DNA from 4 places in the Ruegeria sp. K5 genome. Region 1 is predicted to be linked to each of the others. Evidence: riboswitches for the same ligand, from Rfam matches in the RefSeq annotation. Region 1 holds a riboswitch; each other region holds the start of a gene.
What was found. Region 1 has a riboswitch for cobalamin ahead of ACR0MO_RS00325 (DUF1636 domain-containing protein). Riboswitches for the same ligand answer to the same signal wherever they lie in the genome.
Positions count from the first base shown of each region.

Region 2: another riboswitch for cobalamin. It lies ahead of ACR0MO_RS11900 (DUF1636 family protein); the one in region 1 lies ahead of ACR0MO_RS00325 (DUF1636 domain-containing protein).
Region 3: another riboswitch for cobalamin. It lies ahead of ACR0MO_RS14690 (hypothetical protein); the one in region 1 lies ahead of ACR0MO_RS00325 (DUF1636 domain-containing protein).
Region 4: another riboswitch for cobalamin. It lies ahead of ACR0MO_RS20265 (hypothetical protein); the one in region 1 lies ahead of ACR0MO_RS00325 (DUF1636 domain-containing protein).

Region 1 is NZ_JBQFML010000001.1:64,040-71,523, reverse strand. Features, by position in the region: gene ACR0MO_RS00335 (hypothetical protein) at 1-588, opposite strand, end outside; gene ACR0MO_RS00330 (NAD(P)-dependent oxidoreductase) at 936-1,928, opposite strand; cobalamin riboswitch at 2,032-2,250, shown strand; gene ACR0MO_RS00325 (DUF1636 domain-containing protein) at 2,344-2,724, shown strand; gene cobW (cobalamin biosynthesis protein CobW) at 2,721-3,776, shown strand; gene cobN (cobaltochelatase subunit CobN) at 3,780-7,073, shown strand; gene ACR0MO_RS00310 (cobalamin biosynthesis protein CobG) at 7,070-7,484, shown strand, end outside.
Region 2 is NZ_JBQFML010000003.1:145,148-152,631, reverse strand. Features, by position in the region: gene ACR0MO_RS11920 (LacI family DNA-binding transcriptional regulator) at 1-995, shown strand, start outside; gene ACR0MO_RS11915 (iron ABC transporter permease) at 998-2,008, opposite strand; gene ACR0MO_RS11910 (ABC transporter substrate-binding protein) at 2,010-2,960, opposite strand; gene ACR0MO_RS11905 (ABC transporter ATP-binding protein) at 2,973-3,749, opposite strand; gene ACR0MO_RS11900 (DUF1636 family protein) at 3,746-4,102, opposite strand; cobalamin riboswitch at 4,202-4,405, opposite strand; gene ACR0MO_RS11895 (D-lyxose/D-mannose family sugar isomerase) at 4,465-5,130, opposite strand; gene ACR0MO_RS11890 (carbohydrate kinase family protein) at 5,149-6,075, opposite strand; gene ACR0MO_RS11885 (glucokinase) at 6,110-7,069, opposite strand; partial or broken gene ACR0MO_RS11880 (GH1 family beta-glucosidase) at 7,133-7,484, opposite strand, start outside.
Region 3 is NZ_JBQFML010000005.1:125,063-132,546, forward strand. Features, by position in the region: gene ACR0MO_RS14675 (IclR family transcriptional regulator) at 1-288, shown strand, start outside; gene metH (methionine synthase) at 317-3,046, opposite strand; gene ACR0MO_RS14685 (homocysteine S-methyltransferase family protein) at 3,043-4,095, opposite strand; gene ACR0MO_RS14690 (hypothetical protein) at 4,310-4,609, opposite strand; cobalamin riboswitch at 4,732-4,943, opposite strand; gene ACR0MO_RS14695 (AbrB family transcriptional regulator) at 5,039-6,103, opposite strand; gene ACR0MO_RS14700 (nucleoside 2-deoxyribosyltransferase) at 6,324-7,028, opposite strand; gene ACR0MO_RS14705 (ATP-binding protein) at 7,060-7,484, opposite strand, start outside.
Region 4 is NZ_JBQFML010000014.1:280-7,763, forward strand. Features, by position in the region: gene ACR0MO_RS20250 (TauD/TfdA family dioxygenase) at 1-667, opposite strand, end outside; gene ACR0MO_RS20255 (DNA polymerase III subunit gamma/tau) at 699-2,456, opposite strand; gene ACR0MO_RS20260 (phosphatase domain-containing protein) at 2,630-3,142, shown strand; gene ACR0MO_RS20265 (hypothetical protein) at 3,134-3,541, opposite strand; cobalamin riboswitch at 3,630-3,850, opposite strand; gene ACR0MO_RS20270 (alpha/beta hydrolase family protein) at 4,009-4,866, shown strand; RNA gene ffs (signal recognition particle sRNA small type) at 4,896-4,994, opposite strand; gene ACR0MO_RS20280 (bifunctional 2',3'-cyclic-nucleotide 2'-phosphodiesterase/3'-nucleotidase) at 5,034-6,911, opposite strand; gene nudC (NAD(+) diphosphatase) at 7,094-7,484, shown strand, end outside.

The DNA.
Region 1 (7,484 bases):
TTTGATCGCTTGCTTCAGATCATCGGGCTCTACCCCGGCTTTCACAGCCGCTGCGATCAGGCGCAGACTGGTTCGCCGGTCTCGGATCCTGTCTTCGGGATAGGCCGCCAAGATCTTCTCAGCTTCAAGATCTTCAACCTCCTCCGCCGCCTCGCGCCTGCGCGTAGGTGGTTTATGGATGGTTTTAGGATGGTTTGGGGTCCACCGTGAACCCCGTACCCCGTTCACGGTGGACCCCGTACCGGGTTCAGGCTGGACGGGGTTCACAGTGACCCCCGTCTCAATATCGGGTTCAGCCGTGGGTTCGAGCGCGGCCACGCGCTCCAGAACGATGCGGTAAATGACGGTGTAGCCATTCTTGCAGTGCCGCCGCCCCGTCTCAATCAGAATGCCTTCTCGCAGGAAATCGATAATGGTGCGCTTGACCGTGCTCTCGCTAAGCTCTGTGTGGCGCTGGATCGTCCCCTTGGAACACCAGATGCCGGAGCCGTCATCGCTCGCTTTGTCGGCCAGGAACATGATAATCTGCTTGCGGGCGGCGCTGCCAAAGCGGCGCTCGGCGCATTCATTCGCTATGCGCCAGCTCATTGGATCACCTCACCGGTCAGAGGCCAGGAAAAAGCCGACTGAGCGTTTGCGGAGCGGTAGTGGCCCGTGCTAATGTCTTTCGAAAGCTGACAGGCTTTTTCTATTTGGCCCCGGTTCACAGTTGCCGCTGTGACGGGGCCTTTTTCGTTTTGAACCGGCGAACTTGGCTTTGAAACTTTCGCTTTTTGTTCACTTTTTGTCAGGGGGCATTTTGCACCCCTAAGTCGTTGTTTTTGCTTTATCTCTTTCTGGATTGCAAATCCGTGTACACCGGTTCGATTCCGGTACTCGCCTCCACTTCCTTCAATACCTTCACCTCGCGACGCAAAGACGAAAGCGCGCCCCTCTTAGGAATCGCGCCCCGCCGGGATAACCTCATAACCCGGTTCTTCAGGTTCATCGTCCTGCATTTCAGGTGGAAAGCCGGGCGCGCGGATGTCGAGGCCGGTGGCGTCTTCCAGGCGTTTGATGATGTTGGGCGACAGTTCGCGTTCGCCGTAGCGTGCGATGCCGTCCTCGAAGATCTTGATCATGATCGGGTTGATCTCAAGCGGGACACCCGCGCGGTCGGCGACGTCCTGAAACAGGCCGATATCCTTTTTGACAAGGTCCATTGTGAAGGAAATATCGCGCGAGCCGTTCAGGATGACCTGGCTTTCGGTCTCATGCACAAACGACGTACCGGACGAGATCTTGATCGCCTCATAGGTCGTGTTCAGGTCCATCCCGGCGGCTTTGGCGGTCACCAGCGCTTCGGCGCAGGTGATCAGGTTGGCGGTTGCCAGATAGTTGGTTAGAACTTTCAGAACCGAGGCCGAGCCCAGATCGCCCGTATGCAGCACCCGACGGCCCATCGTTGTCAGGAAAGGCAGGATTCGCTCAAAGGTATCGCGGTCACAGCCCGCGAAGATCGAGATATTACCGGTTGCCGCCCGGTGGCATCCGCCGGAAACCGGGCAATCAACTGCCGCCCCGCCCCGCTCGATGACCATGGCACCCAGCCGCTTGGCCTCGGCCTCGTCGGTGGTGGACATCTCCATCCAGATTTTGCCGGGGCCGACCTCGGGCAACATCTCTTGCATCACCGCGTCCGAGGCGGCAGGCGATGGCAGGCAGGTGATCACCGCGTCGCAATCGCGCATCAGCTGGGCCGGGCTTTCGGCGGCCTTTGCGCCTTTTTCGACGAACTCTGCCACCAGGTCTGCATTCAGGTCATGGACCGTCAGGTCGATCCCGTTGCGCAGCAACGAGCCCGAGAGTTTTCCGCCCACATTTCCAAGTCCGATGAACCCAACTTTCATTATTCGCGTCTCCCTGCGTGTTTTCCGGTATGCGACCATGTCGCGTGCACCGCGTCATGCCGCCCAGCGACGCTGGCAGGTCGCTTTTCATCCTAGCCACGCGATGGTGGTCGCATCGCGCTTGACAACCTGCCCGCACGTACCGCATGTCCCTGTCGTTGGTGTCGGCGACAGCCGATGAAAAGGGAATGCGTCAACGGATTATCCGCCAAACGCAGCCGCCCCCGCGACCGTGACCGGAGAGGGTGCCCAATGCCACTGGCTGCAAAGCCGGGAAGGCGGGACATCCGACAGAGGAGCCAGACGAACCGGGCCTCTGACATCCGCAAGCCGGGAGACCTGCCAGCACCCGAAGTTGAAACCGGGCGGGGTGTTCCGGTGTCGGGTCCATGTGCATCGCGTGGCCCGCATGAAACCCCGTCCCCCGCGAAGAGGATTTGGGGGGATGAGAGACATGACCGAGACTGCGCCGGTCGAGCTGCTGGTCTGCACCACGTGCCGCCGTGGTCTGCCCATCGAGGATGATGACCAGCGCCCCGGCACATTGCTGCACAAAGCGCTGGAACAGGCGGATCTGCCCGAGGGCGTCACGCTGAAAGCCGTCGAATGCCTGTCGAACTGCGATCAGGGCTGCTCCATCGTGCTGCGCGGCGGGCCGGATCGCTGGACTTTTGTCTATGAGAACCTCAACGAAACCGATCACGTTGACGTCATCGTCGACGGTGCGACTAAGTATCTGGCCACCGAGGACGGCTTGGTCAAATGGCGCGAGCGCCCCGAACATTTTCGCAAAAACTGCGCCTCGCGCATTCCCCCGATTGGAGCCCTGAAATGAGCAACCTCGAAAAACTCCCCGTCACCGTCATCACCGGCTTTCTGGGCTCGGGCAAAACGACGCTGGTCAAGCATCTGATGCAGAACCCGCAAGGCAAACGTCTGGCCGTGGTGGTCAACGAGTTCGGCGATGTGGGCGTTGATGGCGACATCCTGAAATCCTGCGCGATCCCGGATTGCCCGGCGGAAAACATCATGGAACTGGCCAATGGCTGCATCTGCTGCACCGTGGCCGATGACTTCATCCCCACCATCGAGGCGCTGATGGCGCTGGAGCCGCGCCCGGATCATATCCTGATCGAAACTTCAGGCCTCGCCCTGCCGAAACCGCTGCTGAAGGCGTTCGACTGGCCCGATATCCGGTCGAAGATCACCGTGGACGGCGTGATCGCCTTGGCAGATGCCGAGGCTGTCGCCGCCGGTCGCTTCGCCCCGAATGTCGAGGCGGTGGATGCCCAGCGCTTGGCCGATGACTCGATCGACCACGAAACACCTTTGTCGGAGGTGTTCGAGGACCAGATCTCCTGCGCCGACATCATCCTGCTGACCAAACCCGATCTGGCCGGTCCCGAAGGTGTGGCGAAAGCCAAAGAAATCATCGCGGCCGAAGCCCCGCGCCCTCTGCCCGTGGTTGAAGTGGCCGAAGGTGCCGTGGACGTGCGCGTCGTGCTGGGCCTTGAGGCCGCCGCCGAGGATGACATGGACGCTCGACCGTCGCATCACGACGGCCACCACGACCACGAGCATGACGATTTCGAAAGCATCATCGTCGAACTGCCGGAACAGACCGAACCCGCCGATCTGGTCGCCAAGATCGAACGTCTGGCGAATGAGCTGAACATCCTGCGCGTCAAGGGCTATGCCGCCGTTCAGGGCAAACCCATGCGTCTGCTGGTGCAGGCCGTCGGTGCCCGCGTCCGGCACCAATATGACCGCCCCTGGGAGCCCGGTGAGGAGCGCCGCTCGCGCCTTGTGGTCATTGCCGAGCATGACGACATCAAAGAAGCCGCGATCCGCAATATCCTCGTAGGTGTGACCGAGGCTGCCGAGTAAGCCATGCACGTCGTCTTCCGCGAAAGCCACGGGTTAGAGGAAACCGAGACCCCGACCGATCTGGGCCAGAGCCCGGCGGATCTGGTGGTGCTGTCGTTCTCGGACAGTGACCTTGGCGCTTTTGCGGCGGGCTGGCATCGCGGTGGGGGCCCCGAGGGGCGGATGCCGACGATGCGGCTGGCGAACCTAACGGCGCTCAAGCACCCTCTGTCGGTCGATACCTATGTGGAACAGACGCTGGAGGGCGCAAAGGGTATACTGATCCGCCTGATCGGCGGTGTGCCCTACTGGTCCTACGGGTTGCAACAGGTTCTGGCACTGGCGCAGGCCAAGGGCATCGCGCTGGCGGTCCTGCCTGCGGACGGGCGCGAGGATACGCGGCTGGATGACTATTCCACCCTGCCCATCTCGACCCTGCGGCGATTGGCGCATCTGTGCGACACCGGCGGAGAGGTCGCGGCGCAGGCCGCCCTGGCGCAAATGGCGCTGGCGGCGGGGCTTTATGCCGGGCCGGTGATGGGGGCCAAGACGTTGCCCGAATGCGGCGCGTGGTGCCCGGATCGCGGCGTGATCCCGGTGGATGCCGCCTTCACGGGCGATGCAAAACGCATCCTTGTGACCTTCTACCGGGCCTATCTGACCTCAGCCGACACCGCTCCTGTCGCGGCTCTGATCCGCAGCCTCCGCGCGCGGGGTTTTGAGGCGGTGGGCCTGTTCGCTCCGTCTCTGAAAGCGCCCGCAGCAGCCGATTGGCTGCGTGAGCAGGTCGTGGCGCTGGCCCCGTCGGCCATCATCAACGCCACCTCATTCTCGGGCAAAGGCGCGTCGGGCACCTCGCCTCTGGACGCCGCCAACGTGCCGGTATTTCAGGTCGCGCTGGCCACCTCGCGCCGCAAGGCATGGGCCGAGGCGGAACGCGGGCTATCCCCCGCCGACCTCGCCATGCATGTGGTACTGCCCGAAGTGGACGGGCGGATTTCAGCGGGCATCGCCTCGTTCAAGGAACCGGGCAAGCGCGACCCGCATCTGGAATATTCCCGTTTCGCCCACCGGGCCGAGCCCGAGCGGATCGAAGCGATCATCGACCGCGTGTCAGGCTGGCTTAACCTGCACGACAAACCCAAAGCCGATCAGACGCCTGCGCTGGTGCTGTCCACCTATCCCGGCAAGGACTGGCAGATGGCCCATGCGGTAGGCCTCGACGCGCTGACCTCGGCCGAGGCGATGCTGTCCGATCTGCAAGGCGCAGGCTATGACACCACCCCTGCCGAGCCGATTGCCGATGCGCTGCCGGATGCCCGGATTTCATGGCCGCTGCAGGACTACCTGACCGCATTGGCCGAATTGCCCGAAACCCTGCGCAGTGATCTGCAATCCGTCTGGGGCAAGCCCGAAGATGACCCGGCCTGCGCCGATGGAGCCTTCCATTTCACCGCCCTGCGACGCGGCAAGGCCCTGATCGCACTGCAACCCGAACGCGGCACGCCCGAATTGCGCGATGACGATTACCACGACCTCTCGCGCACCCCGCGCCACGGCTATGTTGCGTTTTACCTGTGGCTGCGCCAAGGGCTGGGCGCGGATGCGCTGATCCATATCGGCGCGCATGGCACGCTGGAATGGCTGCCCGGCAAATCGGTCGCCCTGTCCGCCGCCTGCTGGCCCGAGGCGCTGATCCGCGATCTGCCGGTGATCTACCCGTTCATCGTCAACGACCCCGGCGAGGCCGCACAGGCCAAGCGCCGGATCGGAGCCGTCACGCTGGGCCATATCCCGCCCGCGCTCAAGGAAAGCGGCACGCCGGATCGGATGGTGCGGCTGGAATCGCTGCTGGACGAGTTCTCGAACGCTGACGGTCTGGACCCCAAGCGCCGCGACCGACTGCAAGAGGATATCCGGGACGAGGCGCAGGCGATTGGGCTCGAAAGCGACCTCGGCCTGGATCAGGCCACCTGCACCGCCGAGGCGATCACCCGCATCGACCGCTTTGTCTGCGACATCAAGGAAAGCCAGTTCGGCGACGGGTTGCATATCTTTGGCCGGGTGCCCGACGTGAGCGGCAATTTCGACCCGGCACCCTCGGCCCATGCCGAACGTGCGGCCCTGCTGGACGCGCTGGCGGGCAAACGGATCGAGGCTGGCCCTTCGGGTTCCCCTTATCGCGGTCGGTCGGATGTGCTGCCAACGGGGCGGAACCTCTACACCACCGATCCACGGTCTGTGCCCACCCGCGCCGCCTATACCCAAGGGGTCAAACTGGCCGAGGAACTGGTGCGGAGGCATTTGCAGGAAGAGGGCGATTATCCCAAGGGGCTGATCGTCGACCTCTGGGGCTCGGCCACCATGCGCACCGCCGGGGAAGAATTCGCCATGGCGCTGCACCTGCTGGGCGTCAAGCCGGTCTGGGACAAGGGGTCCGAGCGCGTCTCAGGCATCGAAGTTCTGCCGATCACCGACCTCAGCCGCCCGCGTCTGGATGTCACCCTGCGCGTCTCGGGACTTTTCCGCGACGTGTTCCCGACGCTCTCTGCGCTTTACGGTCAAGCGGTGCGGGCCTTATCCGAACGGGATGAGGCACCGGACTGGAACCCCTATGCCGGGCAGGCCCCGGCTGCGCGCGTGTTCGGCCCCGCGCCGGGCAGCTATGGCGTGAACATGACGCAACTGTCTGAAATTTATACGGATGAGGCCCGCACGCAGGCGGGTGAAGCATGGTTGCAGGCCAGTTCCTATGCGCTGGAAGGCGAGCATATCGCGCAGGACGTCGATGGGATCACGCAGCGCGTCGCCAATGCCGACAGCTTTGTCCACCTGCAGGACCTGACCGAGACCGACCTGCTGCTGGCCAACGATTACGCCACGCACGAGGCCGGGTTTGCAGCGGCCAAAAAGGTGACCGGCGGCGAGGCGCAGCTGTACCATCTGGACAATACCAACCCGGACAATCCCCGCGCGCGCACCCTGCCCGAAGAGATCAGCCGCGTTGTCCATGCCCGCGCCGCCAACCCTGCTTGGATCGCCGGAATGCAGCGGCACGGGTTCCGGGGCGCTGCCGAGATCGCGGCGACATTGGATCACATGGCGTCCTTCGCGCATCTGTCGGGCACGGTCGCGCCGCATCTGTTCGATCTGTATCACGACGCAACGCTGGGCGATCCGCAGGTCGATGCCTTTCTGGCCGAGGCCAACCCGCAGGCCCATGAGGCCATGCAGGACCGGTTCCGCGCGCTGTTGGAGACCGGGCTGTGGAACACCCGCCGGAACTCGATCCGCGCCGATCTGGAGGGGCTGGGATGAGCGCCCCCGTCATACAGGGCTGGTGCCCCGGCGCACACCGCCCGATGATGTCGGGCGACGGTCTGGTGGTGCGGGTACGACCCCGACTGGCGCGTCTGACGGTCGATCAGGCGCTGGGTCTGTGCGACCTTGCAGATCGGTTTGGAAATGGCACCATCGACCTGACCAACCGCGCCAATCTGCAACTGCGGGGGGTGGAGGATTATGACCACCAGCCGCTGCTCAAGGAACTTGCGGCGCTGGACCTGCTGGATGCCGAACCTGGCATCGAGGTGCGGCGCAACATTCTGGTCACGCCGCTGTACCAGGCGGGCGATTTGACCGCGCGCCTGACGCAGGAACTGATTGACCGGCTGGCGGAACTGCCTGCCCTGCCCGCAAAGTTCGGCTTTGCCATCGACACCGGGCCCG
Region 2 (7,484 bases), on a different contig from region 1:
AACCCGCCGAAAGGCGCCGCAGGGTCACTGCGCAGGCCGTCGCGGACGCGGCTGGGGTGTCTCGATCGGCCGTTTCCCGCGCCTTTACACCCGGCGCATATCTTGATGAAAATAAAAGAAAAATAATCGAAGATATGGCCGAGCGTATGGGCTATCAGCCAAACGCTTTGGCCGCCGGTCTGAAGGACGGACGCTCGCACCTTGTGGCGGTGTTTGTCGGCAATATGCGCAGCGATTTTGATTCCGAATTTGTGCGTGCTTTGGTCGGTAAACTGAACGCTTTGAACAAATGGCCGATTCTCATCGACGGTGGGGATCAGCGTGCAGAAGACGCGATCGAGCAGGTTTTGCGCTATCCGCTGGATGCTTTGATCCTTCGCGGGGGCAGTATGCCTCAGGCGCTGGTCAAACGATGCAGCAAGCTGGGCGTGCCGATGATTTCTGCCGGGCGCATTGTGCAGGCGCCAGGGGTCGACAACGTGTGCTGCCGCAATGCCCAAGGCACGCGACTTGCGACTGAGGCGTTGATCCGGAAAGGTCGGACACGGTTTGGATTTCTGGGTGGCGCGCCCAGTTTCTCATCCTCGGCCGAGCGCAGGGCGGGTGTGATCGAGGTGCTGGAACGCGCGGGCCTTGGACTGGTGGCGGAAGAGACCGGAGATTTCACGGTCGAGACCGGGCGGGACATCGCGCTGACCTTGCTGGGACAGCACAGGCTGGACGCGCTGATCTGCGCCAATGATGCCAGCGCAATCGGGGCGCTGACAGCGGCGCGCGAGATGGGTCTGGACGTTCCAAACGCGCTGTCGCTGGTCGGGTTCGACGACATCGAAATGGCCAGATGGCCGATCTTCAACCTGAGCACGGTCAACAACCCGATTGCTGAGGCTGTCGATCAGGTCATTGCGCTGCTGGAACGCAGGCTGGCCGATCCCGCCAAAACCAGCGAGACGATCATGGTCGATCCCTATTTCGTGCCACGCGGCACGCACTAGGCTTAGTCGTTGCGGGCGGATTTGAACAGGTACAGGAAGACGAACAGTGATCCGATGGATGTGGTGACGATGCCGACGGGAAGTTCCTGCGGGGCCAGCAGCAAGCGCGACAGGATGTCGGAGAGCGTCAGCAGGATCGCACCCACGATGGCCGAGGTTACCAACAGATTGCGGTGCAGTGTTCCGGCAATGCCTCGGGCGATGTGAGGGACCATCAGGCCGACAAAGCCAATGACGCCCGCGACCGAGACAAAGCTTGCCGTGGCCAGAGCCGCAACAAAGAACATCCGAAACCTCAGGCCCTGAACCGGGATACCCAGCGTAGCAGCAGTGAAATCCCCGGTCAGCAGCGCGTCCAGCCAGCGGCTGCGGTAGAGTGAATAGCCCAGGATCATCGCAAGCCCGATCAGGACAAGGGGAAAGGTCTCCCACCGCGCGAGGCCAAGACCGCCCAGCATCCAGAAGATCACCGAATGCGCGGCACGACTGTCGCCGGAAAAAATCAGATAGTTGGTGATGGCAGAAAACAGGAACGAGACCGCAAGCCCTGCAAGGATCAGCTTTTCCGGCGCGCTTGTGCGCAAGCCCTGAACCAGCGCGAGAACGATGCCTGACGCGATCAAGCCGCCACAGAAGGCAGCAAGCGGCAGGGTCCAGATGCCAAGCACGTCCCCGGTTACCGTGATGACCAGAACCGCCCCGGCGGCTGCGCCCGAAGACAGGCCAAACAGAAACGGGTCGGCCAGATCGTTGCGCGTGGTGGTTTGCAGCACCACGCCGACCACACCCAGACCAGCGCCAATGACCGCCGCGAATAGGGCGCGGGGCAGGCGCAGGTCGAACACGATCCGATGCAGGGGGGACATCTCGCCTTCGGTCAATCCGGTGCCCAGCATGATCGCTGTGCCTACGTCTGCGACAGGAATGGATGTCGTGCCATAGACAACGGACAGCAGCAAAAGGGCGGTCAGAATGACCGCCCCCAGCAGGACCGCACGCCCCGTTTGAGCCATTTTAGTTGAGCTCCGGGTGCATGGCCGAAACCATCTTTTCGATGGCGTCGATATTTGCCGGTCCCGGTGTCAGCTCTTCATAGCGCAGACCGATCCAGCGTTCGTTCTTGACGGCATCGGTCAGGGACATGGCCGGATGCTCCTGCAGAAACTTGAACGTGTCCTCGGCACCGTTCCCGGTCTGATAGTCCAGTAGGACCAGAAATTCGGGGTTTGCGGCGGCCACTGCTTCCCATGAGGTGCGACCCCAGCTGGTGTCCATGTCATGGGTGACGCTGACACCGCCCGCAGCCTCGATCATGGCGTCTGGAATGGCGAATTTACCGGCGGTAAAGGGCGCATCGGCGGGACCGTCCAGCAGGAAGACGCGGGGTTTCGGCAGGTCTGCGGTTTTGGATTCGATGGCCGCCAGCTGGTCTTTCCAGCCCGAAACCAACGCTTCGGCCTTGTCTTCCACATGCATCACCTTGCCCAGACGCAGCACGTCATCGAACAGAAGGTCCATGCTGGCTTCGGGGCGGTCCTTGTTCAGGTGAACGCAGCTTTCGGTCAGGACCATGGTTTTGATGCCAAAGGGTTCCAGCGTGTCGGGGGTGACTTCGCCACCCGGCTGCATGCCGTAATACCAACCGGCAAAGAACATATCCGGCTCGACCGCGACCAGATTTTCGACGGTGGGGTATTTGGGCGCCAGTTCCGGGATGTCACCGCGTTTTGCATCGAAATCCGGGCTGGTCTTGTACCAGCCGGTAATGCCGGTCAGGCCGACAATCTTGTCCTGCAAACCCAGCGCAAAGGCCATGTCGGTCATGTTCATGTCGTGCACGACAATCCGCTCGGGCGTGCCGTCGAACACCAGTGGTTCTCCGCAATTGTCGACGGTCACTTCATGTGCCGCCGCACCACTCGCGAGGCCCGAAACAAGGACTACGGACCAGAATTTCTGCATCATCAAATTCTCCTGTTAAGATGACAGCTTTCGTTTTCGGATATCCAGCGCCGGGATCACGCGCCCTTCGTGCTGGAAACACAGGTAGTCAACGCCAAACGTATCGCGCACACGCTCGGGTGTTAGAACTTCGGGAACCGGGCCGAAGCCGGTCATGCGGGTTGCCTTCATCAAAGCGACATGGGTGGCGAATTCGGGGATCATGACCAGATCGTGCACGATCATCACAACCGTCACGCCTAGTTCGGCCACCAGCGACAGCATGTGGCCCTTGGCGTCGGGGTCGAGGTGGTTTGTCGGCTCGTCCAGAAACAGCAGCGATGGCCTTTGCGCCAGGGCCCGTGCGATATGCGCCCGCTGACGTTCGCCGCCGGACAGACGTTGCATCGGTTTATCGGCCAGCGGGACCAGTTCGGTGATCTCAAGCACCCGCTCAAGATCGGCCTTATGATCCTCGGCTGACCGGTCGGCCTGAATCGGGATTTGCCCAAGGGCCACATAGTCGCGCAGTTTCAGCCTGCCGTCAGGCAGTTCCTGCTGCCCGACCACAGCGATGGTGCGTGCCCGTTCAGGGGCAGATAATTGACGCAGGCTTTGCCCCTTGATCGTCACATCGCCCAAGGCCAGACGTTCGAGGCCACAAAGCAGGTTCAACAGCGTGGTTTTCCCGGCCCCGTTTGGCCCGGCAATGGCCAGGATCGACCCCTCATCCAATGAGAAGGAGACATCCTGTAGCAACACATCCCCATTCAGGGCGTAGTATTCGAGCCCCTTGGCAACCAGAAAACTCATTTCTCGCCCTCTGTCGAAAGGCGCGGCAGACGGGCCAGAGTTTTGAAAAGCAGGGCAGGGGGCCGATCGGTTGCACTGGTCCAGCCGTCGTCACTGTCGCGGAATTGGCGGGCGAAGGCGGCAATCGCGTCCAGATCGGCGGGGCTTTGGATATCGCCGAACAGATACTGCGCCTTGCCTTCGGCTTGCAGCCCAACGGTCATGGGGCGTTCGCACCCTGCCATGCAGGCAATCATTCGGGTCGCAAACCCCGGTGGTAGGGTTGCGTCCAAACTGGCCTTGGCTGCCTTGGCTTCGATTTCACCCTGACAGGTCGAACAGATCAGGACGAAGTGGTCAGCTTGGGATGACATGGCTGTTCCCGCTGCGGAAACCGCGCGAAAAGAAAAAGCCACGCCCGCAGGCGAAAAATTGAGCCATCAAATCCTCCTTCCAGGACACCCCGCCCCGGGTTGGTTGCACAGGTGATGGCAGGTCTCCTGACTTGCGGGTCGTGGCTTGGCCAACCTTCCCGACCTGTTCAAGCCAGTGGTGATTTGGCGTCGCTCTGCGCTTACAGTTGCGGGGGCAGTCACGGATTTGGCCGCAGGGCCGCACCGTATTCCCATTTTCATCCCGCAGGCATCGCTACGGGAACCATCGCTGGTCAGCTAGTCTGTCGCGGATTTAATTGTCAAGCGCTCTGGTCGAGATTTTGGCGGCGCGGACTGAGTGTTTAGTAATCCGCAACCAGCAAAAATTCCGGCGCTGCGTCCTCTTCAATGGTCGCGAACCGGGGGATCGGTTGCTCGAACACATTGTCGGTGCGGTCGTCATTGACGGTTGAGACTTCACCGATCAGACAATCCCCACGCTCGGCCCAGAAGGCATGCCAGATACCGGGCATCAGGGTCACGCTTTCGCCGGGTTTCAGGCGCAGCAATTCGCCGGGCGTGATCGTCACGTCGCAGCCATCGCTGGGCACAACCACCGGATTGTCGCGATCAATGCCGCCTTCGGGGTCCGAGGCGTAGATCTCCATCACCAGATCACCGCCGCCCCGGTTGATAATGTCCTCGGCCTTGATGATATGGCGGTGCATCGGAGATAATTGTTTGTCTCGCGAAATCAGCAGTTTCTCGGCATAGAGCATACCGCGACCCTGGTTCAGATCATTCACGTCGCCATTGCGCAGGGTGAACAGGAACAGGCCCAGCTCATCAAACTTGCCCTGACCGTAATCGGTAATGTCCCAGCCCAACCCTCGGGCGCGGATCGTGTCGGCCTTTGCGCTGCGCATCTGATCAGGGGACCAGTCGGCGAAGGGCGGCAGGACCGCGCCGAAGGATTTGATGAAGGCCTGCGCCTCGGTCTTGATGTCGTTGATGTCGGATCGTTTCATGTCGGTTCCCTCGGGGGATCAAAGCTCATGCGCCCTGGGCGGGTTTGCCCCGGCGCGGGATACGGTGACGGCGGCGACTTCTGCGCCCAGGGACAAAGCCGCGCGCAGGCTATCAGGTGTCAAGGCGCGCAGGCCCTCTTTGCTCAGGTGCCCGGCGCGGTGGAGTTCGGCCAAAACGCCCGCGTTGAACGTATCGCCAGCCCCGACCGTATCGACAACCTGCACCGGTTTGACCGCCACCGAGGTCTCGGACCCGTCCGCCAGATAGCCCGAGGCCCCCTGACTGCCCCGCGTCACAATCACCACCGACGGCCCGGCCTTCAGCAACAAGGGCACCTTCTCGGCATGGGTTTCCGGCCCGGGAATGATCCAATCCAGATCCTCGTCCGAAACCTTGACGATATCGGCCTGCGCGATCATGCGGTTCAGGCGGGTGCGATAGCGGGTCTGATCTTTGATAAAACCCGGCCGGATATTTGGGTCCAGCATCACCGCGCGGTCGCCGCCATGACGGTCGAGCAGCGCGGCATAGGCATCGGCACAGGGTTCACAGGCCAGGCTGATCCCCCCCAGATACAGGGTCGAGGTCGCCAGCAATTGCTGTGGCATATCCTCGGGCTGCAACATTCGCCCCGCCGTGTTTTCATCAACAAAATTGTACGAAGCATGCCCATCCACCAGCTTCACAAAAGCCAAAGTGGTCGGGCGGTCGCTGACAATCACATGCGAGGTGTCCACATGGCTTGCCTTCAGCGTGTCCGCCAATTGCGCGCCAAACATATCCGAGGACAAGCCCGTCAGCATCCCCACCGGCGCGCCCAAGCGCCCCAGCGCGATGGCCGTGTTGAAAATTGCGCCGCCGGAATGGGGCACATAGCCCTGCGCGCCCGAATTGGTCGGTTCGGCGATCATGTCGATCAGGGCTTCGCCACAACACAGGATCATCCCGCGGTCCTTCTTTGGAAATGGTCACACGATTTTACCGCATGAGCGCATTTTTACAGAAGTTGTTAGCGCCAACAATGCCAAATTCGATCTGTTCCGAGATATAAAGGTTCATCCCTTGCCGCAAATCGCTGAATCGCCCACCTTGATTGAAGGCGTCCAGAAAACGCTCGCCAAACAGCCAGCGGTTCTTCTCTGCCACGCCGCCCACCAGGAACACGCCGCCCCGGGGGATCAAGGTGACGGCCAGATCACCCAGCAGAGCGCCCAGATGGGTCGTGAACATCTCTGCCGCTTTGATGGCATGGGCATCCGATCCGTTGCGGGCGTCGTGAAGAATGTCCTTTGCCGGACGGTGCGGTGCGTCAGTCTGACCGGCGGCCAGTGCGATGGATTGATAGAGGACAGGCAGACCTGTTCCGCTCAGGAACATTTCAGCTTCAAGCGTCAGGCTGTCGCCAAAGAAACAGTCCGGCGCGATGTGGCGGGCGGCTTCGAAAATATCAACCTCGTCCCGGTGGCGCGGGGAGACACCGACATGACCGCCTTCGCCCGAGGCTGTGTGGTAATGTCCTTCCGAATACAACAGCGCCCCGACACCCAGCCCGGTTCCCGGGCCAACGACAAGACGGGTGCCGGTTGGCGGTGTCGGGTCGCCCTGCAGCACGGCCACATCGGCCTTCGTTGCCTCGGCCACGGACCATGCCGCAGCGGTGAAGTCGTTGATCACATAGGTATGTCGGGCACCTGTGGCCTTGGCTAACTCGGCCTCGGACAGGTCCAGATGGGCGTTTGTCAGTTGGATGACGCCATCGCGAACCGGGCCCGCGCCTGCGGCGACAACGGCCTGAGGGTCGGTGCCGATGTCATCACGCAGGCTGTGGAACGCGTCAAGCAGATCGGGCAGGGTACCGGTCGGATGCTTGCGCAGATCCGTCAGCTCTCCGTTTGTGATGACCCCAAGCCGGGTGTTGGTGCCGCCGATATCTGCCACCAGGTTCCAATGCGCGTGCACCGCACCTGCCGGTTGGGCCAAGGGCACCGCAACGGGTTCACCTTGCGCCAGCGCCGACTTCAGCGCGTTAAACGAGGCTTTGGGTCTGCGCTCCAGCGTGTCGAAATCCACGTCGACCAGCCCGAACCGCTTTTCATATCCAAACGCCCATTCGTAATTGTCCAGCAGCGACCAGATGAAGTAACCCTTGACCGGAACGCCCTGTTCCAGCGCAGTTTGCACCGCCGTAAGATGCTGATTCAAATACTCTATCCGGTCGTCATCCTGCTGCCGCTCGGGGCTGGCCATGCCGTTTTCGGTGACATAGATCGGCAGGTCTCCGGTGTAGTCCCGCGCCGTGCGGGTCAGAAAACGAGAAAGTGCCGTCGGCTCGATCTCCCACCCCATCTGCGTT
Region 3 (7,484 bases), on a different contig from region 1:
CTTTCCGCAGGTAACCTCAGCCCGAATACCGACCGCACGATAACGAAGCCCCAGGCCTTGCGGGCCGAAATAACCCGCGTCGCACAGAACGGGTATTCGACAGATGATGAGGAGTTCATGCCCGGTATGACGGCCATTGCGGTCCCGGTCATAGACAAGAACAACAGGCTGGCCGCCACTCTGTCCGTTCATGCGCCGACGCAGCGCCATGATCTGAACAGTTTGAAACAATTTCTTGCCTTGCTACAGGACGGTGCGCGCAAACTGTCGGGTTTGCTGACTTCTTAGCCCGGCGATTGACTGACAACATATCACCTTACGCGGCTGCCTTGCGCGATGCCTTGGCCGGGACGTAGTTGAGCACCGGGGCCAGCCAGCGTTCGGCCTCTTCCACGGTCATCCGTTTTCTCTGGGCGTAGTCCTCGACCTGATCGCGTTCCACTTTGCCAACACCAAAATAATAGCTGTCCGGGTGCCCGACATAGAGCCCGGAGACAGATGAACCGGGCCACATCGCCATGCTTTCGGTCAGCGCCACTCCGGTCGCGGCCTCGGCGTCCAGCAGGCTGAACAGCGTGCGTTTTTCGGTGTGATCGGGCTGGGCCGGATAGCCCGGCGCGGGGCGGATACCGGCATAAGGTTCGCTGATCAGGGCCTGTGGGTCGAAGTCTTCACCCTTTGCGTAACCCCAAAATTCACGCCGGACCCTTTCATGCAGCATCTCGGCCATGGCTTCGGCGATCCGATCGGCCAGAGCCTTGACGAGGATCGCGCCGTAATTGTCGTTGACCTTGTCCAGCCGCTCGGCAATGTCAGAGTCCTCCGGTCCCGCCGTGACGACAAACCCGCCGACATGGTCCGCACTATGGCCTTCCGGGGCGACAAAATCCGACAACGCGACATTCGGTCGATCACCGCGTTTTACGGTCTGCTGGCGCAGCGTGTGCAGGGCGGCCAGAGTTTCAGCGCGATCCGGGCCGGTATACAGCCGGATGTCATCGCCGACCGCGTTGGCAGGCCAGAATCCAACAACCCCTCGGGGTGTGAACCAGCGCTCTGCGATAATCTGTTCCAGCATTGCCTGCGCATCGGCAAAAAGCGCCCGCGCCGCCGCGCCCTGTTTTTCATCTTCAAGAATTCCGGGATAGACACCGCGCATTTCCCAGGTCTGGAAGAACGGCGTCCAGTCGATATAGCGCGCAATTTCGGCCAGATCCCAATCGGGCAGCACGCGCGCGCCGGTGAAGGACGGAGCAATGGGCTCGTAATCATCCCAATCCAGCTTCAGCGCATTCGCCCGCGCCTTGGCCAAAAGCAGGCGGTTCTTGGCGCGTTCGCCGCGCTCGTGCTTGTCGGCCACATCCGCATATTCGGCCTGAATCCCGGCGACATAATCGGGCTTCTGCGTCGGGCTCAGCAATGCGCCGACAACCCCGACAGCGCGGCTGGCATCGGTGACATAGACCGCCTGCCCATGCGTGTAACGCGGCGCGATCTTGACCGCTGTGTGCACCCGCGACGTGGTTGCGCCGCCGATCAGCAGCGGAATATCGAACGCTTCGCGCTCCATCTCCGAGGCCAGATGCACCATCTCGTCCAGCGACGGCGTGATCAGCCCGGACAGGCCGATAATGTCCACATTTTCCTCGCGCGCGACTTGCAGGATCTTCTGCGGCGGGACCATGACGCCCAGATCCACGATCTCATAATTGTTGCAGGCCAGAACCACGCCGACGATATTCTTGCCGATATCGTGCACGTCCCCCTTCACGGTCGCCATCAGCACCTTGCCCGCAGATTGCCGGCCCTCACCGCCATTCCGGCGCTTTTCTTCCTCCATGTAGGGCAACAAAACGGCCACGGCCTGTTTCATCACACGGGCCGATTTCACCACCTGCGGCAGGAACATCTTGCCTGCACCAAACAAATCCCCCACGACGTTCATCCCGGCCATCAAAGGGCCTTCGATAACGTGCAAGGGACGTTCGGCATTGACGCGCGCGGCCTCGGTGTCTTCTTCGATGAACTCGGTGATGCCGTTGACCAGCGCATGCTCCAGCCGTTTCTCGACCGGCCAGTCGCGCCAGGCAAGGTCCCGGACCTTCTCTTCGCGCTTGTCGCCACGGAAACGTTCGGCGATGTCCAGCAGGTTCTCGGTCGCGCTGCCGCCGGATTTCGGCTGGCGGTTCAGGACCACATCCTCGCATGCTTCGCGCAGGTCGGGATCGATCTGGTCATAGACCGCTAGTTGGCCCGCATTGACGATGCCCATATCCATCCCGGCCTGAATGGCATGGTACAGGAACACCGCATGCATCGCCTCGCGCACCGGTTCATTGCCACGAAAGCTGAAAGACAGGTTCGACACCCCGCCCGAGACATGTGCATGGGGCAGGTTCTGACTTATCCAGCGGGTCGCCTCGATGAAATCGACGCCGTAATTGTCGTGTTCCTCGATTCCCGTGGCGACGGCAAAGATGTTGGGGTCAAAGATGATGTCTTCGGGTGGGAACCCCATATCCTCGACCAGAATGCGATAAGCGCGGGCGCAAATCTCGGTCTTGCGCTCGAAGGTGTCGGCCTGACCGGCCTCGTCAAAGGCCATGACCACCACAGCAGCCCCATAGGCCAGACACAGACCCGCGTGATGGCGAAACGCCTCTTCGCCCTCTTTCAGGCTGATCGAGTTCACCACAGGCTTTCCCTGCACGCATTGCAGCCCGGCCTCGATCACCTCCCACTTCGAGCTGTCGATCATGATTGGCACGCGGGCGATATCGGGCTCGGACGCGACAAGGTTCAGGTATTCGACCATCGCCTGTTTGCTGTCGATCAGCCCTTCATCCATGTTGATGTCGATGATCTGAGCGCCGTTTTCCACCTGATCCCGCGCAACGTCCAGCGCGGCGGCATAGTCGCGGTTCACGATCAGCTTGCGAAACCGGGCCGAGCCGGTGACGTTGGTCCGCTCACCCACATTCACAAAGGGGATGTCTGGCGTCAGGACAAAAGGCTCCAGCCCCGAGAGGCGCAGATGACGGGTCATGCGGGTACCTTTCTGGGGGCAAAGGGCGCAACCGCTTCGGCGATCGCGCGGATATGGTCGGGCGTGGTGCCGCAGCAACCGCCGACCACGTTGACGATGCCATCGCGGGCAAACTCTTCGACCTGAGCGGCGGTCTGGTTCGGTGTTTCGTCATACTGGCCGAACTCATTCGGCAGGCCCGCGTTGGGGTAGGCGCAGGTCAGGGCGGTCGCCACGCCCGAAATCTCGGCCATATGCGGGCGCATGGATGCAGCGCCAAGGGCGCAGTTCAGCCCGACGGTGAAAGGGCGCGCATGGGCGACCGAGTGCCAGAAGGCGGTGGGTGTCTGGCCAGAAAGCGTCCGGCCCGAGGCATCGGTGATCGTGCCCGAGATCATCAGCGGCAGGCGACGTCCGGCCTTGGCGAAGCTCTCGAAAGCCGCAAAAATCGCCGCCTTGGCGTTCAGCGTGTCAAAGATCGTCTCGATCAGGATCAGGTCAGAGCCTCCTTCGATCAGCCCGTCGATCTGCTGGCCATAGGCTATGCGCAGATCATCAAAACTGACGGCGCGGTATCCGGGATCGTTCACATCCGGGCTGATCGAGGCCGTCCGGTTCGTCGGCCCCACAGCCCCGGCCACAAACCGGGGTTTGCCGTCCTCAGCCGTGGCCCGGTCCGCCGCGCGCCGCGCCACCTGCGCGCCTGCGACGTTCAGATCATGCACCGCAGCCTCCAGCCCGTAATCGGCCTGCGCGATGGTGGTTGAGGAAAAAGTGTTGGTTTCAAGGATGTCCGCCCCGGCCATTGCGAATTCATACTGTATATCCTCAACCGCCTGCGGCTGGGTCAGCACCAACAGGTCGTTGTTGCCCTGTTGCGGATGATCCGGGTGATAGTGATGCCGACAGCCGGGGCCATGGATGTGACCGTTGGCGGTAAAATCCTCTTCGGTCATGTTCAGCGTCTGGATCATTGTGCCCATGGCCCCGTCAAGGATCAGGATGCGCTGGGCAGCCAATGCGCGCAGCGTCGCGAGCGCGGGTGTGTCGGGCAAGGTAAAGTCAAGCATTCGCGGTATCCAATCGGCTGTGTGGGCCGAAGGTATAGCGCGTTGGCATTATGAGGTGAAATGATTGTTATTCGACTAAATTATGAGTTTGCGTCATAATGCACCTTGTTCGGCGTGCAAATCCAACGAAATCACTAATAAGCAGTCAAAGCTTTGCCTGGCCAAAATCGTCCAAAATGCGGGCGATGGCACAGGCTGAACTGCCCGCATGAGGTCATAAGGCGGCGCGGCGCGCGCGATGGCCCCCTCGGCGCTGTTTTGCGGGCAGGGCCAGGAACAATGGTTCCAGGGGCATCTGCATGGATCTGGCCAGCAGGTCGCAGAACACAGCGATGGCGGGTGAGGTCTCGGCAAACGGTTTGGCCTTGGCCAAAGCAATCCGCGCCTGCGCATGGTAGTTCGCGGAACCGGGCAGGCCGCCCAGCCATTGCATATAGCCCATCTGCCCCAGCTCTTGCGCGCGCTGCGGAGGCACGTGGCCGGTGTCCAGTTGGGAAATGGTCAGGTCAAGCATAACGACGCCCTCCGCGCTTTTGGGCGGCTTGTGTGGGGCATCAACAGTGATGTCTGGCCAGTGCGGTCCATCTCTTGTCGCTCCGTCCACGGGCACCCCGCCCGAGTTAAGGTGACTGCGGCACATATGCGCCGGAGATGGCAGGTCTCCTGACTTGCGGTTCATCGCTGTCCCCGTCCTTCCCGGACAACCCAAGCGGGGTCATCCAGTGGTCTGTCGGGGGTCGCTGGCCGCTTACAGTTGCGGGGGCAGTTGCGGCCTTGGGCGTTTGCCCGCACCGCATTCCCTTTTCAGCCGACTCAGAGCGTCGGACACCATCGGCTGCACAGTCTCATAAGGCCAAAGCCCTGTCTACTGGTGCCAGCAAAGCACGCAGCGTCGGATTGCAACCCGGAAGGAATTGAATCCAAATCAAACTGCGAAACCCCTCTAATCCCGAGAGCGGGACCAGCGCACCAGAAGACTGGCCGCGATGGGCGCGCCGATGATCACCAGAACGATCCGTGTCAGGTGGTGGGTAATGACAAACCCGAGATCCGCGCCCGAGACGATGGCCAAGACCGTCATTTCAGCCTGCCCGCCGGGGGCATAGGCTAGGAAGGCCTCAATCGGTTGCCCGAACCCCAACGTGGTCACAAGGGCCGTGAAGGCCGCCGCAAGTATGGCCAACACAACAACATAGGCGCAGCCCGCCGCCACAACTTTGCGCAGCTCGACCCATGTGACACCGATAAATTTTACGCCGATGGTGCAGCCGATAAAGAATTGCGCGACAAGGATCGCCTCGCGCGGTGGGCGGGTGTGGATGAAATCGCCCAGTGACAAGGCCGCAGTCAGGATCATCGGGCCCAGAATGGACGCTCCGAACAGGCCGATCCGCTCACCGCCTTTCCAGCCGACAATGGCGGCCACGACCATCAGCGCCAGTTCGTGCAAGGGCAGGTCGCGGGCGGGTTCGCCAATGGGGTTGGTCAGGTCAGCGTCGTAGAACAGGGTCAGGAACAACGGGGCGAGCGTCACGATGATCAGCACGCGCGTGCCATGGATCAGGGACAGGGCGCGCGGATTGGCACCGGCCTCGGTGCCGAAGATGATCATGTCCTGCAACCCGCCGGGCATCGCGGCGTAAAAGGCCGTTTTGTCGTCAAAGCCCCAGACCTTGCGAAAGAACGGCACCCCGACCAAAGCGATCAATAGGATGAAGGGCGGGATCAGAGCAATTGACGCTGCCATTTTCGGCAGTTGGCCAAACAGATCAGGCGTGATCGAAGCCCCCACCGCCACGCCCAGGATGGTACGCGCCGCGACCGAGATCTGCCCGAACCCTTCCATCGGCGCATGCGCCAGTGCCGCAATCAGGCAGGCGGTCATGGGGCCGAACAGAAAGGGTAGGGGCAGGCCCAGCATCCAGAATACGACCGTTCCCAGCACGGCAAGGCCGAAGGTGATGGCCCGCCTTACGGGGCGGCTTGGTGATGTGGCTTGGACGGACAATTTTCAGGCCCGATGTCATGGGATCAATTGTATCCAATGGTATACAAATGGGCGCGGTTTGCAAGACCACGCGCACCGACCATTCAGAATGCCCGAGTGAAGAACGGCCTGTGATGCAGCTTGGCGCTATCAGCGTGTGTTGGATGAGATCCAGGAACGAGGTCTCGAAATCAAGGCGAGTGCCACTGAATTCGTTTCAACCCCACCAATCCAACAGGGCTTATGTGGGTGCCGACCCGCCAAACGCCGCCTGATAAGCCTTGTTGCTTTTCGCCCAGTCGATCAGTTCCTCACCCGCTTCCAGCGCGGCCTTCTCGTTTGGCGCATTCGAAATCGCGTCGAGCCGTTTGTGAAGGTCGGAACTGGGGTCTGCCGTCATCGCCCCAACCTCCATCACAAGGCTGACATTCGGGGGCGGGGTGTAGACATAGCCGTTCTGCGATTGCGCCTCGATCCGTTTGAGCAGGGCGGGCACGATGGATGCGGTGTCATGCACATAGTCCCAATTGGTCGAAAGCCCCTGAATCATCGGGTTATCGACCCCACCAAACAGCGTCACCGGTGTCGTCTTGTAGATCACAAGGGGCATTCCAGCGGCGTAGGCTGTTGTCACCTCGACAATACTGCCGCCATCGGGCACCCGGCCATCCATGTTGAACACAAGGCTCGAGCAGCGCCCGAGCAATTGGTAGATATCCTGCGCGTAGCCGACCTTGAGGATGATATACAGCATCTCCTGGCCCTTTTGTGACCAGACCTGAGGGTCCTGCAACATATCCATCATCTTGGCGATCTCGACGCCGTCGCGCGGGGCGAGATAGGTTCCGAACCCTCCGGCCTCGAGCACGGCGGCGATGTTATATTGCTCCCAAAGATCACCGACGCTGAACATCGGGCCCGAGCAGAAAACGATATGGTCTGTCATGAAATGGTCCTCTGGTTAAAATTCAGTGTCGTCAGGCCGGGTCTGAAGCGGCTGCGCCGGGCTCCAGCCGACCGGCCCAATCGGCAACCAACTGCGCGCCCTCGGCTTCGCGCGCGGTGCCGGTTAGCATATCAGACAGCACCCGCGCGCAGCGCAGAGCCAGCGAAACCGATCCGGCAGCCCCGGCTTCGTCAATTGCGGTGCGCAGCAGCGCCTCGGCCTCGTCTTGTCGGTCCAGAACAGCCAGCACCTGTGCTTTCAGCCGCATCAGGTCCGGGTTCCAGACCGGCTGGTTCAACATCCCCGACATTTGCAGCCCGGTGTCAACAATCGCCAGCGCTGTATCCGGGTCATCATTGGCCAGCCGCGTGTCAGCCATGATCGCAAACCCCATACCCGAACCTGTCTGACTGCCGGTTTTCGCCAACAGAGCCAGACCGGCATCAACCTCCTGAC
Region 4 (7,484 bases), on a different contig from region 1:
TGGCCTGGCTTTCCTTGTGCCCCAGCCCTTCGATGGCGAAGGCGTGGGATGCTATGAACAGGGCCTCTTCGCCCGTCACGGGGTTCGGCCAGATTGCCCGCCAGGGCCGATCGGGCCAGCGGGTCATCCGGGGCAGGGCTGCCAGATCGGCATCGATTTTCATGCGGGAATGCGACAGCCTGTGCCAGATGATGGCGTCTTGCAGCGGTTCTTTCAGGTGGCCGGGCATCTCGGCCCAGGCAGCGCGTGTCGAGGCAAGTTCCGTCTCGCCGCCGCTGGGTGGGACCACGAGGGCGGTCAGAATATTGATCAGTGCAGGGGTAGGCAGGAATGTGCTGTCTGTGTGCCACAGCATATTGGCCTGCAAATCCAGCAGGCGCAGATCGTCGCGGGCGCGCAAGCCGTCCTCTGTCTGATTGGACAGTTCAGACACCTGAAACTCCACATCGCGCCCCGCCGCCATCTGTTCCCGGTTTTCCAGCGGCCCAAACAGTTCGCCCAGACGCATGTGATCGTCATCCGAGATGCTCTGCCCCGAAAAAAGCAGGGCGGAATGCGTTTCGAAGGCGTGCCGGATCTGGGGGTAGAGGTTATCCTGCGTGACCTCGCGCAGGTCGACGTCATGAACAATCAGGCCGAATTTGGGGTGCAGCGGGGTTGTGCGCATCAGGCTCCTCGGTCATGGGGCGGGGGTCGACTTAATCCTCTTCGAACGGGTCCCATTCATCCTCGACCTCTGGCAGGGCTTCGGTTTCGACCTGTGCCGCGCGTTGTTCGGGGGTTTCTATTCTGGTGATCTTGGCCTTTGGGAAATGCGCCAGAACGGCTTGAACCAGCGGGTGCTCCGAGGCTTCTTCCTTCAGCGCCAGTTCCGCCCTGTCGCGAATTTCGGCAATCGTCGGCGCGTCGCCATCGGACACAATCGCCACGGCCCAGCGATTGCCTGTCCACCGCTGCAGAGCCGAACCCAGCCGTGGGGCCAGATCGTTCGGGGCCTGCAGCGCGGGCGTGAACTCGATCCGTCCCGGCTGATAGGAAACCAGCCGCACGCCGTTTTCGACCTCGACCAACAGTTTCACATCACGGTTGACGCGGATCAGCTCGACCACGTGATCGAAGCTGGGATAGCGCGCCAAAGCGGCCTGCGTGTCCTGGGCCAGCGCCGCGACCGGAGCACCCCCTGCCCCGCGAGGCGCAGGCGCATAGGCCGGTGCTGCGCGCGCTTCAACCGGTGCAGTGCCGTTACCGTGGGTCGGCATACCGCCGCCCGGTCCGCCATTTGGTGGCGCAGGTGTATCCTGCAGACGTTTGATCAGTTCTTCCGGACTGGGCAGATCGGCCACATGGGTCAGACGGATCACAGCCATCTCGGCGGCCATCATCGCGTTGGGGGCGGCCGAGACCTCCTCCAGCGCCTTCAACAGCATTTGCCACATGCGGGTCAGCACACGCATGGGCAGGGCGTCGGCCATCTGCTGGCCACGGGCGCGCTCGTCAGGGGATACTGTCGGATCCTCGGCTGCGTCCGGCGTGATTTTGACGACCGAGACCCAATGGGTGATCTCGGCCAGATCACGCAGCACCGCCAGCGGGTCGGCCCCTTCGGCATATTGCGCGCTAAGCTCGGTCAGGGCCCCGGCGGCATCGCCGCGCAGGATCATATCCATCAGGTCCAGCACCCGGCCACGGTCGGCCAGCCCCAACATGGCGCGCACCTGGTCAGCGGTGGTTTCGCCTGCGCCATGAGAAATCGCCTGATCCAGCAACGAGGTTGCGTCGCGGGCAGACCCCTCGGCCGCGCGGGTGATCAATGCCAGCGCGTCCTCGGCAATCTCGGCCCCTTCGGCGCTGGCGATCTTTTGCAGCAGACCGATCATATCTTCGGGCTCGATCCGGCGCAGGTCGAAGCGCTGGCAGCGGGACAGGACCGTGACCGGGACCTTGCGAATCTCGGTGGTGGCGAAGATGAACTTCACATGTTCGGGCGGCTCCTCCAGCGTCTTGAGCAGCGCGTTGAAGGCGCTGGTCGAGAGCATGTGAACCTCATCGATGATGTAAATCTTGTAGCGGGCCGAGGCGGCGCGGTAGCGGACGCTGTCGATGATTTCGCGAATATCATTGACGCCGGTACGGCTGGCGGCGTCCATCTCCATCACGTCGACATGGCGGCCTTCCATGATGGCCACGCAATGCTCGCACTGACCGCAGGGTTCGGTCGTGGGGCCACCAGCGCCGTCCGGCCCGATGCAGTTCATACCCTTGGCGATGATCCGCGCCGTGGTTGTCTTGCCGGTGCCGCGTATGCCGGTCATGACAAAGGCCTGGGCTATCCTGTCGGCTTCGAACGCATTTTTCAGCGTGCGCACCATCGCGTCCTGACCCACCAGATCAGCAAAGGTTTCCGGACGGTATTTGCGGGCGAGAACCTGATAGGCGGGGCTGTCTGTGTCGGTCATGTCTGCTCTGGCGGATTCGGGACGTCGTCGCAGCGTAGTGGTCGCTGCAGCCCGCGTCCACCGCGCGGTTGGCGAAATTTGGTTTGGAAAGACCCGAGATCGGCGTAAACTGGAATCTCAGTATTTTTGAAGCACATTTTAAAAGCAGGCTTGGGTTTGGGAGGAAATCTTTGATGTCGCAACTGGTCGTCTACGCGCTGCAAGTCGGAGGCGGAACACTTGCGCTGACCTCGATGCCGGGACGCGGCGGAGATTATGCGGGCGATCTGGATACAATCGCGGATTGGAAACCCGGTCTTGTGATCTCGATGACCACGGAAGTTGAGATGCTGCAGGACGGGGCCCGGACCTTTGGCAGTGACATTCAGGGCCGCGCCAGCCGATGGGTTCATTTGCCGGTCGAGGATTTTGGCGCCCCGCCGCGCGCCGTTCAGGATCGGTGGGGGTCGGTCAGCGCATCGGCGCGGCAGGCTTTGTCCGGCGGTGGCCGGGTGCTGGTGCATTGCCGGGGTGGGTGCGGGCGATCCGGTATGGTGGTCTTGCGCCTGATGCTGGAATGCGGGGAACCGGCAGACAAGGCGCTGGCCCGGTTGCGGGCCCTGCGCCCCTGCGCGGTGGAAACCGACGAGCAGATGGCATGGGCCACGAAAGCGACCCACGCACCTTTGGATGCGCGCTCAGGCTGATACCCGCGCCGGTTCCTGCACTGGTCTTGAAGGTCTCAGGGCCAAGACCTCAAGCATGGCGCAAGGCGTTCTTGGCAAGGCCCCGGACGGAAGGGCCGCGCATGTCTCGTTAAAAATCAGGTCGGCATAGGTATCCAGCGTTTGGATCGGCGTGTCCGCCTCGGTCCCGCAGAAGATGCGTATCTGTTCTGGTCCGGCGCGAAAGCGGGCCATGCACCCTTGCGCGCAATGCGTCAGGTCGCTGCTACCTTCGATTTCGAATCCTTCGCTGGTGACGTGGTCGGCCTTGTTCATTGCCTCGGCCAGCGCGCGTGCCATGCGCGCCATTGCGGGGCAGGGCCCGCCTGTGCGTTGGCAAATGGTCGCCACGTATTCGTGGGTTTTTGTCTTCCAGATCATCCTGCGCCCTCCGCGCGGCGGACGGGGGATGATACAGGTGAGACAGAAGAAACGCTGTCAGGACCTGCCCGGACACCCCGCCCGAGTTTCGGTTACGTTGATGATGGCAGGTCTCCTGACTTGCGGGTCGTTGCTTTGCCGACCTTCCCAGCCTTTCGGCCAGTGGCATTCCGGCATCGCTTACCGCTTACAGTTGCGGGGGCAGTCGCGGCCTTGGTTCCTTCCGGTTTGACCGGGCAGAACCGCACCGTGTTCCCTTTTCATCCCGACCTATTGTGTGGATCGGAAACCATCACACAACAGCTAGCGTCTGTTCGCGTTCTGAGTCAAGCGCGGTTTTGGGTGTCGCGTACACATGTCTTGTGCCGGGCGACGTGTGGTCAAGTGGCAGCGGGGTTGACTCGGCTGCGGGTTGTTGTGCCTCTTGGGCAGGTAAACCGATTGGTTCAGAAAGGCCCGCAGGTTCGATGTTGGACACGCAACAGCACGTGAAGATCGAGGATTTTCAGTTTCCCGCTGGCCCGGCGCACCTGTCGGCGCGGCTGTATCGGCCTTTTACTGATCCCGAAACGGTGGTGGTACTGAACGGGGCGACCGGTGTGCCGCGCGACTACTACCAGCACTTTGCCCGGTGGTTGGCTGCCGAGCGTGGCATGGCCTGCCTGACGTACGACTATCGCGATTTCGGTCACTCTGTTTCCGGCCCCATGCGCGACTCGCAGGTCACGATGTCGGACTGGGCCCTGATCGATATGCCCGCAGCACGGGCCGAGATGCGCCGAAGGTTTCCCGACGCCCGGCAGTGGAGCATTGGTCATTCCGTCGGCGGAATGCTGGGGCCGATTCAGCCGGATATCGACCAGATCGACCGGATGATCTGTGTTTGCTCGGGGTTGGTGACGCTGTCCGATCACCCATGGCCCTATCGGGGGTTGGCCTGGGCGTTCTGGCATGGGCATGTACCGCTGCTTGTGAAAGCCCTGGGGTATCTGCCCGGCAAAGCCATTGGGTTCGGTGCCGATCTGCCGGGCTCTGTCTATTGGCAATGGCGCAGGTGGTGCACCGCACCTTTGAATTATGTGCCTGAGATCGGGCAAAAACTGCCACTGGCGCGCTGGGCGGATCTGGGTGTTCCGGTAGATCTGTTCACCAGCGACGACGATCAGACCGTCCCGCCACAAGCCGTATGGCGTCTGGCGGATCTGTATGGGCCGGACGCGCGGCGGCACCTGTTGTCACCCAAGGAGTTCGGAGTGAAAGAGATCGGCCATATCGGCGCATTTGCCCGCCGGAATTCGGCAATCTGGCCCCGGTTGGTTGCCTGATTGTGCTGATGAGCGGATACGTGGGGGAAAGGTGAGAGGTTGGACATCGACCCAAGCGGGGCTCGTTGTGGCTGCTTCCTTCCGGACCTGACCAGGTTGGCGAGGCGCTCGCCCGCGCCAACCTCTCAGCGCTTGATATAGGGAAGCCTGGGGAAAATGACAACCCGTCAGAGTGTCAGCCGGATGCGTTCGAACCCCTGCGGGTCCGGGTCCAGAACGATAGGGTCGTAGTTCTGCAATTCGGGCAGGTACTTCAGCGCGCCGGGCCCCGTACTGAGGATTGCCTGAACCCCGGCCTGCGGCGTGAACGAAAACGGATGAACCGCCTGAGACAGCGGGTCGGCGGGCAGGTTCCCGGTCAGATAATCGCGGAGGATTCGCTTGATATCTATTGCGGGCAGGTTGATCGGCTCAGCCGTTTCCACAAACGGGAAATGCCCGCCACCATTGGCGCGGTAATTGTTGAGCGCGACCACAAAATCCTGATTGGGGTCAAGCGTAGACCCGTCAATTCTGGCCTGCCGGATACGGCGGTGAGAATTGTCGATCAACTGCCCCCGAGCGTCAAACCGGGCCGGGTAGGACAGGTCGATCTGGTAGGTCAGGCCAAATAGAAGGTCGAAATTGTACCCAACCCGACCGGGGTCGATCAGATCGGTCTCGGCGTCGCGACGCAGGGTGTTGAAAAGACCCGCCGACATCTCAAGCCAGTCCAGCACCTGAGCGCCGCTGACCTTCACCGCCCTCAGTTCGTTCGGAAAGACGTAAAGGTCCGCAATGTGGCGCAAACAAACCTCGCCCGCCGGGACATCGGTATAATAGCGCGGCCCGGACCGACCGCCGCATTTATAGGGCGAAACGGCGGACAACATGGGCAAATTGGCCAGTGCAGTGCCGGACAGATAGGGGCGTAGTGCAGCAGCTTGCGCCGAGGCCACCAATGCCAACCCCCGATCAACGGCGCAAAAGCTGAAATAGCTGTGCATCGGTTGTGCGATTCGCGCCACCGGCTCGGCCATCTTGGTGCGGGTTCGGGCGTGCACGGGTGCAAAAAGCCGGACCATGTCGGGATCCTCTGGCGTTTCAGGGGTGGGTTTGTTTTGGCGAAGCGGTCTCAACCCGACCTGCTGGTCGGTGACTTGCCACCCGAGATCGGCAGAGTGGGACAGGTTCAGATCAATCACGCCCAGATGACTTCCTGCAGACCCGGGCATGACAACCGGTTTGCCATGGACCAATCCGGCCTCAGGGTCGACATGGGCCAGCCCCTGATGGTCGTTGCCGGGAAGGGTCAGGTGTGTGTGCCCGGCCACGAGGGCATCAATGCCGTCAATGGCGGCCAACGGGATCACGGCATTCTCCAACCCCGGTACATCCTGAACCTGACCGAGGCCGGAATGGGCCAGCGCGATGACCAGGTCACACCCCGCCGATTTCAGGGTCTGCACGGTGCGTCGCGCCGCTTTCAGACAGTCCGCGATCGTGATGTCATCGCCCAGATGATGCGCTTCCCATTGCGCGGTCTGAGGGGGCAAAACCGACAACACGCCCACGCGGATGGGAATGTCTTGCCCGTTCAGCGAAATCGATCGGTCAAGCACCGCATGGCCCTGCCAGCGTTGCGAAACCCCAGACCGGCGGCGCATATTGCTGCACAGGACGGGACATGGAGCCTGATCAAGAACAGTGTCCAGCACCTCCAGCCCAAAGCCGAAATCGTGATTGCCAAGCCCGACGGCGTCATAGTGCAGGGACGCAAACCCTTGCATCATTGGATGGCCGTCAGGGTCCTGTACCGCCTGATCGCCCAGCGGCGTGCCCTGAAGCGCATCGCCATTGTCGAACAGCAAAACAAGTGCGCCGTCTGCTTCGGTTCGTGCTGCGCGGATCAGACTGGCGGTTCGCGTGAATCCGATCGTGGGGTCCGGCTGATCCGAGTAATAGTCGAAACCGGTCAGATTCATGTGCAGATCAGTTGTCGCGAGAATACGAATATGCACATCCGAACTTTCAGTTTGACCCGGTCTAAAAGGTCCAGTTTTCACTCTTGAATTCTACTATTGGATGCTGGTGCTAAATCAAAATCAACAATTGGTAGACTTAATGCCAATGTTTCCAGGCCTGTGCAAGCATTGCCTCTGGCCGCGCATGGCCCGGCACCGCGAAAGGCCATTGCAACGCCGGGGCAGTCATGGCAGCCCTGTCAGCAAAGCCGAAGGGGCAGGTGATGATAAATGCAGAACAGGTGACTTTCGGTGGCGCGGGTCTGAACCGTGCGGCCCATATTCGGGGCGACGCCGAGAAGTTGTCACAAGCACAAGGCGATCCGGCAGCCAGATGTGTTCTGCTGTGGCGCGGTAAACTGCTGGTGCAGGGTGACAGGCTGGATCGGTTGGCTTTGCAGCCCATGTCTCATCCCCTGATCACACGTGGACCCGGAGGGATTGTTTCTGCCCCGATCTTTCTGGGGCTGGATGCTTCAGATGCTCCTTTGTTTGCGCTGGATATTTCGAACTGGGCCGCCGAAGGGCTGGACCTGACCGGTGTTGGCGCGTTTGTCGACCGGACCGAACAGCAACATCCCGACCTGCCCGAAGGCCATGTCTTTGCCGAGCTGC